DNA from 2 places in the Cohaesibacter marisflavi genome. Region 2 is predicted to be linked to the other one. Evidence: riboswitches for the same ligand, from Rfam matches in the RefSeq annotation. Region 2 holds a riboswitch; the other holds the start of a gene.
The links. A riboswitch is a leader RNA that binds a small molecule or an ion and turns the genes downstream of it on or off. The one in region 2 is predicted to bind cobalamin.
Positions count from the first base shown of each region.

Region 1: it holds a riboswitch for cobalamin, as region 2 does, so the genes downstream of both, ACKPCT_RS12750 (ABC transporter substrate-binding protein) here and ACKPCT_RS03785 (TonB-dependent receptor plug domain-containing protein) in region 2, are expected to answer to the same signal.

Region 1 covers NZ_OY762534.1:2,576,646-2,581,440, reverse strand. The annotation lists gene feoB (ferrous iron transport protein B) at 1-2,050, shown strand, start outside; gene ACKPCT_RS12755 (hypothetical protein) at 2,047-2,310, shown strand; cobalamin riboswitch at 2,383-2,585, shown strand; gene ACKPCT_RS12750 (ABC transporter substrate-binding protein) at 2,814-3,869, shown strand; gene ACKPCT_RS12745 (FecCD family ABC transporter permease) at 3,866-4,795, shown strand, end outside.
Region 2 covers NZ_OY762534.1:553,694-558,488, forward strand. The annotation lists gene ACKPCT_RS03770 (LysR family transcriptional regulator) at 1-139, opposite strand, end outside; gene ACKPCT_RS03775 (carboxymuconolactone decarboxylase family protein) at 310-648, shown strand; gene ACKPCT_RS03780 ((R)-mandelonitrile lyase) at 722-1,114, shown strand; cobalamin riboswitch at 1,385-1,591, shown strand; gene ACKPCT_RS03785 (TonB-dependent receptor plug domain-containing protein) at 1,776-3,674, shown strand; gene ACKPCT_RS03790 (ABC transporter substrate-binding protein) at 3,745-4,602, shown strand; gene ACKPCT_RS03795 (FecCD family ABC transporter permease) at 4,603-4,795, shown strand, end outside.

The sequences.
Region 1 (4,795 bases), 2.0 Mb from region 2:
GCTGCGTGATGCGGTTCTGGTGCGCGCGGCCAATGTCCAACTGCCTGATGTCCCCGTGGACTACGAAGCTCTTGAAGCCCCCATTTCCGAGCTTGCTGCCTACTTGGAAAGGCAGGTTGACGAGTGGAGGGTTCCTGTTCGATGGCTCGCCCTGAAGCTGTTGGAGCAGGACAGTCAGGCTCGGATTTTGATTGAGGAGAACGCAGAAGCCTCAGCAAGCGAGGAGATTCTGGGCTTTGCCCAAGCCCTGTCGGAAAGGTTTGAGACGACAAAGGGCATCAGCGTCTCGGACCATATTGTTGCAAGTCGAGATTCTCATATCGCCGAACTGCTGGATGGTGTTGTTGTTTTGAACGAAAGCGGCAAGGAGTCCCTGACAAGCCGCATAGATCGCGTTGTATTGAATCGGTGGGCGGCGCCGCTCTTTCTCATCCTGACTGTTTATCTCATCTATCAGATCTCCATTGTCTGGGGATATGAACTGACCAACTACACCTGGCCCTATTTGGCGCGGTTTCGTGAGCTGGTTGCCGGATTGCTCCCAAGCGCGGGCTTTCTTGAAGATCCTTATGTGCGGGCCTTGGGCTTGTGGCTGGTTGATTCTGCCAACACCTTGCTCAACTATGTCCCTATTTTCCTGATCCTGTTTGCATTGATCGCCATTCTGGAAGATTCCGGCTATATGGCGCGGATTGCCTTTATTCTCGACAAGGTGCTGCATCGCTTTGGATTGCATGGCCAAAGCACGCTGCCGCTGATTCTTGGTGGGGTTTTTGCCGGGGGATGCGCCGTACCCGGTGTGATGGCAACCAAGGGGATTCCGGATAATCGGGCGCGTATGGCGACAATTTTTGCCGTACCATTCATGAATTGTTTGGCCAAGGTGCCGCTCTATACGTTGCTGCTGAGCATTTTCTTCGTCGAACACAAGTCGCTGATGATGTTTTACATCTCAACCATGACGGTCATCTTTGCGCTTCTTGTTTCCAAACTCCTGACAACGACGGTTCTTAAAGGGCATGAAACCTCACCTTTTGTTATGGAGTTGCCTGCCTATCATGCGCCCACGGCTTGGGGCGTCGTCCAGCGCTCACTGGAACGCACCTGGATCTACATCAAGAAGGTGGGAACCATTGTTATCGCGGTGGCTATCGTTGTTTTCACCCTTTTGCAGTTTCCCGGATTGTCGCAGGACCGCATGGCGCATTTCAAAGCCGAAGGCTTGGGAGCCATCATCGGCTTTCAGGAAAGCATGGCGGACAACGCCTACAAAGCCCTGTCCAGTGATGAAAATCTTGTCGCTCTGGTCAACTATTACAATGACTATAAACGCGCCAAGCTGAATGCGAGCGGGGCGGCTGGGTCAAAGGCTGTCAATGATGCGTTTAAAAAGCGCAATGCAGACTTTTACCCTCTTGTGAGACCCCCGAAAGGAGATCAGGACGCCAAGGCCGGCGGTCTAGCGCTTAAAAGGCTGGTCAATGCGCGCAAGTCATTGCGGCGGGAAATGAAGGAAGAACGTATTACGAGGTCTTTCCTCGGTGCTATCGGGCGGTCAATGGAATCTGTGACACAGTTTGCCGGCTTCGACTGGAAGATCAATGTAGCGCTCCTGTCCTCTTTTGCTGCGCGTGAAAGTTCGGTTGCCACACTTGGTGTGCTCTTTCAGCAAGATGAAGATCAGAATGCCTCTCTGGAACAGCGCATGGGGCAGGAGACCAAGGCGGGAGGGGCAACGGCTTTGCTGGCTGCCTCGATGATCCTGTTCTTTGCCCTCTATCCCCCCTGTCTTGCAACGACCGTCATGGTGAGGGTCCAGACCGGATCTTATTTATGGATGCTGTTCTCAATTCTGTTTCCCACCGTGTTGGGGCTGACGGTTTCAAGCCTTGTTTTCACACTGGGGACATGGATGAACATCTCCGGTATCCAGATGATGACAGGAATATATCTTGCCGCTCTTGCTTTGTTGATTCTGGTGGGCGTTTTGGGAGAAAGGCGAGACGCTCGCTTTGATCGCAAATCGGTCATTCAGACAGGAGCAGGATGATGCAGGAACAGACGGAGGGCGCAGCTTCCCGACTACTGGAAAGCACCGATATTTTTTCATGGGACGCTCTGCTGCTTGGCCTTTGTGTGGTTGCAGCCATCGCATATCTCTATGTCAAACTCTGGCGAAAACGCGGGGTATGTGATGGATGCCCTTCCAACTCCGGCAATGGATGTCCTTCCTGTTCCGCAAGGCCAGTCATCTTCAACACCGATCCTCTTCCCACAAATAGTGAGAGGAACGAGAAAGACGATCCTTGACCTTTATTATTGATGGCTTGTGCGGTGAGGAGAGACTGCGCTGATCTGTCAATTGACAGGTCAAGGCAATTGCAACAGAAATTGGATGTCGGTTTCCAAAAGGAATGAAAAGGGAATCCGGTGCGTGCAAGACGTTTGCCTTGTCGTGAATCCGGAGCTGCCCCCGCAACTGTAAACAGAGAATGCTTTTCTCTTTTGCCACTGGTTTGAGCCGGGAAGGTAGAAAAGCATATTGACCTGTGAGCCAGGAGACCTGCCGACATGCCACTCATTCAGATCTGGGCGGGGTGCTCCAGAAGGAAGGTCTTTTTTGTATTCCTTTTTTCAAACTGGTGTCGTTTTTGGCTTGCTTGCTGCCAAGGACTGCTTGCTGTGCGCTCGCACCACGCCGTGGCCAAAGGCTTTGGTCCACTTTGGGATCTGCGTGAATTTTCTTCCCTCCATTCCTTGAAAATGGCCATGTTATGAAAATTCGATATCTATTTGCTTGCGCCTTGGCGCTTATGTCTTTCAGTCTTCCTGCTTCTGCACGTATCGTCAAAGATACCTTGGGGGTCGTGCATGATATTCCAGACAAAGTAGATCATGTGATCTGCTCCGGCGCAGGCTGCTTGCGGCTTCTCACTTATCTCGGCGTTGAAGATCGTGTTGTCGGGGTCGACGGAATGGAGAAACGGAAATCGCCTTTTGACTCGCGTCCCTACGCACTGGTGACCCCAGCCTATAAGAGCTTGCCTCTTTTCGGGCAACATCTGGGACGGGACAATCCGGAGCTGATCATGGCGCTCGATCCTGCTCCTCAGGTCATCTTCAAGACCGTTGGCTCTTCTGGGCTGAAACCGGAAGTGCTCCAGCAGAAGACGCATATTCCCGTGATTGCCGTGGAATATGGCGATCTTGATAGTCAGAGTGAGCAATTCTATCAGGCACTGGAAATTATGGGAGACTCGCTCGACCGCAAAGAGAGAGCGGCCGAACTGGTCTCCTTCTTTAAGGACACAAGATCCGATCTTGAGGCGCGGGCCTCTGCGTCTGAGAAGGAAGCTCCGAGCATCTATGTCGGGGGCATCTCCTACCGCGGGTCGCGCGGGCTTGCATCCACCGATCCGGTTTATGCGCCCTTTGCTGCTCTGGGGCTTCAAAATCTTGCCGCATCCAAGGCGAAAGCGAGTGGGGGGCACGCCACCACCATTGCAAAGGAAAAGCTGATCGAATGGGATCCGGAGATCATTCTGCTTGATCTTGCAACCCTACAGCTTGGTCCCGATGCCGGTGGGCAGGCTGAACTGATGAATGATCCTGCCTATCAAATTCTCTCCGCCAGAGAGAAGGGGCAGGTTTGGGGCACACTGCCTTATGCGCTTTATACCAAGAATTATGGCTCCATTCTTGCTGATGCTTATTTTCTCGGCAAGCTGGTCTATCCAGATAGCTTCGCGGACATCGATCCTGTCTCTAAGGCGGATGAGATATACAGCTTCCTGTTCGGTAAGCCTGTGTTTGACGAAATGAATCGCATATTCGATGACCTGGTTTTCCGTCAGGTGCCAGTCCAATGATGCTGAAGGCCTGTGATACCAACTTGGGTGGCTATGCCCTTTATATTCGTCGCAAGGCTTTGGTGATTGCCGTTCTATTGTTGGCGCTCGTGCCTGCGCTGATTGCGGCCCTCTCTTTGGGGGCGGCAGCAGTGCCAATCAAAGATGTGGTCTTGTCCCTTATCGGGGCTGACGCCCCGCGTCGAAGCGACATCATTGTCTGGAGCATTCGGCTGCCGCAGGCTGTGGCGGCCATGCTTGCCGGAGCTGGATTGGCTGTGTCCGGCGCTGCCATGCAGTCGGTACTGCGCAACCCGCTTGGCTCTCCCTTCACTCTGGGCATTTCTCACGCAGCGGCCTTCGGGGCCGCTCTGAGCGTTATGGCCGTCGGGGCCATGGAGATCCCGTCGGCGGAGGGAGGCGCGGTTGCAGTTTATAATCCGGTTGCCGTTACGCTATCTGCCTTCGGTTTCAGCCTGCTTGCAGCGGCACTCATCACTCTGATTGCTCGGGTGAGGGGGGCGTCACCCGAGGTCATGGTGCTGACGGGGGTGGCTCTGGGCTCGCTCTTTACGGCGGGCACCATGTTCCTGCAATTCTTTGCAGATGATGTGCAATTGGCAGCCATGGTCTTTTGGACCTTTGGCGACACGGCCCGTGCCACCTGGCGAGACATCGGATTGATAGCCGCTGTCACTTTACCGATCTCAATCTATTTTATCGCGCAATGCTGGAACTATAATGCCATTGATGCCGGTGATGAGACCGCGCAAGGGCTGGGTGTGAGAGTGGAACGCTTGCGCCTTCTCAGCATGTTTGCTGCCTCCCTTCTGACCGCAGTGTCGATATCGTTTCTCGGTATCATCGGCTTTGTCGGTCTCGTGGTGCCTCATATGGTGCGCAGGGTCATCGGAGCGGATCATCGCTTTCTTTTGCCCGCCAGCCTG
Region 2 (4,795 bases):
CGAGCTGTTCCTCCAGCCCTCGGATCGTCTGGCTGACAGCAGAAGGTGATACGCCGAGTTTGGCTGCCGCGCGGGTGAAGTTTCCCTCCCGATCAACTGCGAGAAAAACCGACAGATCGTCATAGCTTGGCTTGGCCATTGATTAGCTCCACTTAATACTGAATTTCGTTTTTAACAGCTACAGCGAAAAATCACCATCCTCTATATTGGCGGCAAGATTGGAAAGGCCGGTCGATGACGCACCTGTTCACGCGGTATCGATTGGCTCGTTTCACTGATGTGACTTTGAGATCCTGAAGGGAAAAAACTATGGCAAAAGAAGAAGAAGAGCTTTCTCCGGCCCGCAAGGCATTTGGCGATATTGCTCCTGCACTGGCCGGATATTCTGATGATGTGCTGTTTGGTGATGTCTGGGAGCGGCCCGGTCTTTCACCGCGAGATCGCAGCCTGATTACAATTGCGAGCCTTATTTCCCTTTATCGCGTCAATGAGCTGCCATTTCATCTCAACAAGGCAATGGAAAACGGCATCAGCAAAGAGGAAATCGTCGAGGTGATTACGCATCTGGCCTTCTATTCGGGCTGGCCAACTGCGAACACGGCCCTGCCGATAGCACGTGAAGTCTTTGCAAACGCTGATAGCAAATAGCCGATGATTGCGGCCCTGATACATGGCACTTGGGCCGGTTCTGAACAAATTCAATAATGACAAGGAAAGACCAATGAAAATCTTTCGCGATGGTATCGATACCTTCAAAGGGCCCGCCGAGTGGTTCACTGGTGATGTATATGTTGACTTCATGGGGGCTCCGGATGGCACGCGTGTGAATGCCGCGAATGTGCATTTCACACCGGGCGCGCGCACTCACTGGCATAGCCACAATCTCGGCCAGCTTATCTATGTGACTGAAGGGGAAGGCCGCTGCCAGAAAGAAGGTGGACCGGTTGAAGTTCTGCTGCCGGGGACTGCTGTTTTCTTTGAACCCCATGAGTTGCATTGGCATGGGGCTGCGCCTAACCGCTTCATGGTTCATGTGGCCATGCAGGCTCCCGATGAGTCGGCTGATGCCAATGTCTGGGGCGATCCCGTTACAGATGAGCAATATGAGGGCTGAGCCCGTTTGATATCGGGGCAAGCATATCAAACAGTGGCTGAAAGCCGGGAGCGTTGATCGCTTCCGGCTTTTTACGTATGTGACTGATTTGTTATAAATGCATGGGAAGTTAGTGGTAATTTCTGCACCAGTTATGCACCGAGAAATGGCTCTCACAAGACGGTATGTATTCTGATATCTATAGATAATTCAATGTTTTATCTATGGAAAGTGATTGCTGTCTTCCTTTTGCGGTCTGCTTGCGTTGACGCAGCAATACTTTTTTTACATATTACGCCCCGAGACGAAGGTTCCGACGATCCATTCGGATGAAAAGGGAACACGGTGAGACGATTTCGTCGAGACCGTGGCTGCCCCCGCAACTGTGAGCGGTAAGCTGATATTTGAAGATCCACTGACTGGCCTTAGCCGTTGGGAAGGGGAATATTCAGCGAAGACCCGCGTAGCCAGGAGACCTGCCCTTGTCTGTCACCCGACCTTTGATACGGGGTGTGTCAGGGTGCGGCCTTTCCGTTGAGGTGACATCACAAAAACCAGATCTGTTTGCCTGCTCTTTCAGAGGCTGCTTGTGCGCATGCTGAAATGAAGGGCTGGTTGGCAGAATAAATATGGATGCTCCGAGCGCGAAATTTTGCGTTGGGGTGTTGTTGGGAGTTTATCAATGTCAGGAAAAGCGGGTGTCACCAGCCTGATTGCCCTGGGTTTGCTTGCAAGCACAAGCGCCTATGCGGAAGAGTTCAACCTTGATGAAGTTGTGGTTAGTGCAGGGCTGATCCCGGTTGACGAAGAAAAGGTAGGCCGGGCTTACACCGTCGTTACCAGTGAGCAGCTTGAACGGAACCAGACAAAATATGTTGCCGATGCTTTGAGAAGCGTTCCGGGTGTGATTGTCAATCGGACCGGTTCCTATGGCGGTTTGACAAATATCCGTATCCGTGGATCGCAGACCAACCATGTGCTTGTTCTGATCGACGACATCGAAGCTACCGAGAATGCCAACGGGTCTTTTGACTTTGGTGGGCTTCAGGTTTCTGATATCGAGCGCATTGAAGTCTTGCGCGGACCGCAGAGCGCGCTTTATGGCTCCGATGCGATTGCCGGTGTGGTTCATATCATCACCAAGTCCGGCAAACGGGACGGCAACCATGCCTCTATCAAAACCGAAACCGGCACTGATGGCACGGCCCTCGTCGATCTGGGGCTCTCTGGAGGTCAGGAGCGCTTCGATTATGCCTTTTCCGGCGCCTTCAGAAGAACGGACGGGTTCAACGTTTCCGATGATGGCTCCGAAGATGATGGGGATCGCAACCTCACACTCAATGGACGCTTGAATGTCGATTTGACCGATGATCTGAGCTTCAATGGGTCCATGCGCTACACGGATCGCAACTCGGACGTGGACAATACAAGCTATACCACAGGTAAAGCGACTGATGCTGCGGGCCTTTACAGCAAGACGCGTGAATTCTACACCGGTGGTGGTCTGACCCTGTCATCAATGGACGGCCAGTTGGTGCAGAAGGTCAAGGCCGAATATACCAACGTGGAAAGCAAGCAGAATTCCGGCGGCCTGTATCTGGCAAAAACTGAACGGACCCATCTTGGTTATCAGGGTACCTACTTCTTCGATACGCCTAGCTTTGCCGCTGCCAAACACAGTGTTACGGGCGCTTCCGAATGGGAGTATGAAAGCTTTGAAGATGGCTATCTGAATAACGGTACGCAGGAGCGTAATCTTTATGGCTTCGTTGGTGAATATCAGGGCCAATATTGGGACAAACTGTTCCTGAACGGGTCTGTCCGATATGATGTCAATGATGATTTCGAAGACGCTGTTACCTACAGCGCTAGCGCTGCCTATCAGATCGATCAGACCAATACACGCTTGCATGCGTCATTTGGCAAAGGTGTCAAGAACCCGAGCTTCTATGACCAGTTCGGTAGCTACACCACCTTTATCGGTAACCCCAATCTGAAGCCCGAGAGCAGCATCGGCTGGGACTTCGGCATCAAGCAATCAATGTTTGATGATCGCTTTGCTGTTGACGTGACCTATTTCAGCCAGACCTTGACGGATGCGATCATCAGCTGTGGCGCAGGGGCTGTAACGAGCCTGTGCAACTCGAGCGATGAAACCGAAAAGCAGGGTATCGAAGTGGCCGCAGATCTTGCCGTGACGGATACCTTGCATGTGAAGGCCTCCTACACCTATCTTGATGTGGAATCGGGCGCAACGATCATTCGTGCTCCTGAGCATCAGGGATCGGTTCAGATCACCAAATCCTTCCTTGATGGCAAGGCGCATATCTTTGCTGATGCGATCTTCAACGGCGATATGACGGATAATGTGTGGACGATCAATCCATCAGGTTGGTACGTTTCCTCGCCGGTAACCCTTGCCGACTATGCTGTGGTCAATGTCGGGGCGGATTACCAGATCAACGATCATGCACAGATCTATGGACGCGTTGAGAACCTGTTCGATGCGGACTATGAAGAAGTCTATGGCTATAACACGGCCGGTATCACCGGTTATGTTGGTCTGAAGGCCGATTTCTGATCCTGCTTTAACGCAAAAAGGGGCACACTAACGGGTGTGGCCCTTTTCCCATTTGAGGGATAAAGACTATATGGTTCGGACGCTGCTCGTTTCTGTGCTGCTTTTATTGGGCGGGTTGGCGCCCGAGCCTGGATTTGCCCATCCTCATTTTCAGCCCCAGCGGGTGGTCTCGATTAATCTTTGTACTGACCAACTCGCCATGATGGTCGCGGGGCCGGACCAATTGATCTCTGTATCAAAACTGGCTTTTGATCCGAATACATCCGTGATGGTTGATCGAGCGAAGCGATACCGCATGAATCATGCCCGCGCCGAGGAAATTATCCGGATGAAGCCGGATCTCGTTTTGGCTGGCATCTATACATCCAAAAATACAATCAATCTGCTGCAGCGCTTCGGTGTGCGTGTCGAGCAATTCTCACCCGACAGCGGCTTTGATGCTATCCGCAAGAATATCCTGCGGATTGGAAATTTGTTGGGCCAACATGAGCGGGCCAGCCGATTGCTCAGGGATTTCGACAACAAGCTTGCCGCCCTCAAGAAAAGCGCTCCCAAAGAACAAAAGGTTCTGGCTTCCTATGAGCCCAGCAGCTACACCGGCGGCGCTGGCACTCTTGCCAATGAAATGATTAAGGCTGCGGGCCTGCGTCATATGGGGGAGGACCTTGGGTTTCATGGGAGTTCGGTAAAATTGTCGCTTGAGGCGCTCATTCGCGAAAACCCGGATTTTGTCATGTCTTGGTCCCAATGGACCGGTGGCCCTGCACGCGCAACCCAGATTCTGCGCCATCCTGCGCTTGATGAATGGTTCGGTCCAGAGCGACGTGTCACCGTTGATACGCGCTACTGGATCTGTGGCGGGCCATTTACGGTGGATGCCATCGCGGACTTGCAAAAAAAGATACTGCAACGAGAACGAGGAAACTAATTGATGGGGCGTCCTTCATTTCCAATTCTGACGATGACGCTATTGGGGCTCGTTGTGGTTCTATTCCTGCTCTCGCTGGCTGTCGGGCAAGTGTGGATCAATCCTTTGAATGGTCTCTTCGGCGCAAGTGATAATGTGACACGGGTGGATCAGATCATTCTGCTCCAGATTCGTTTGCCGCGCGCTATTCTCG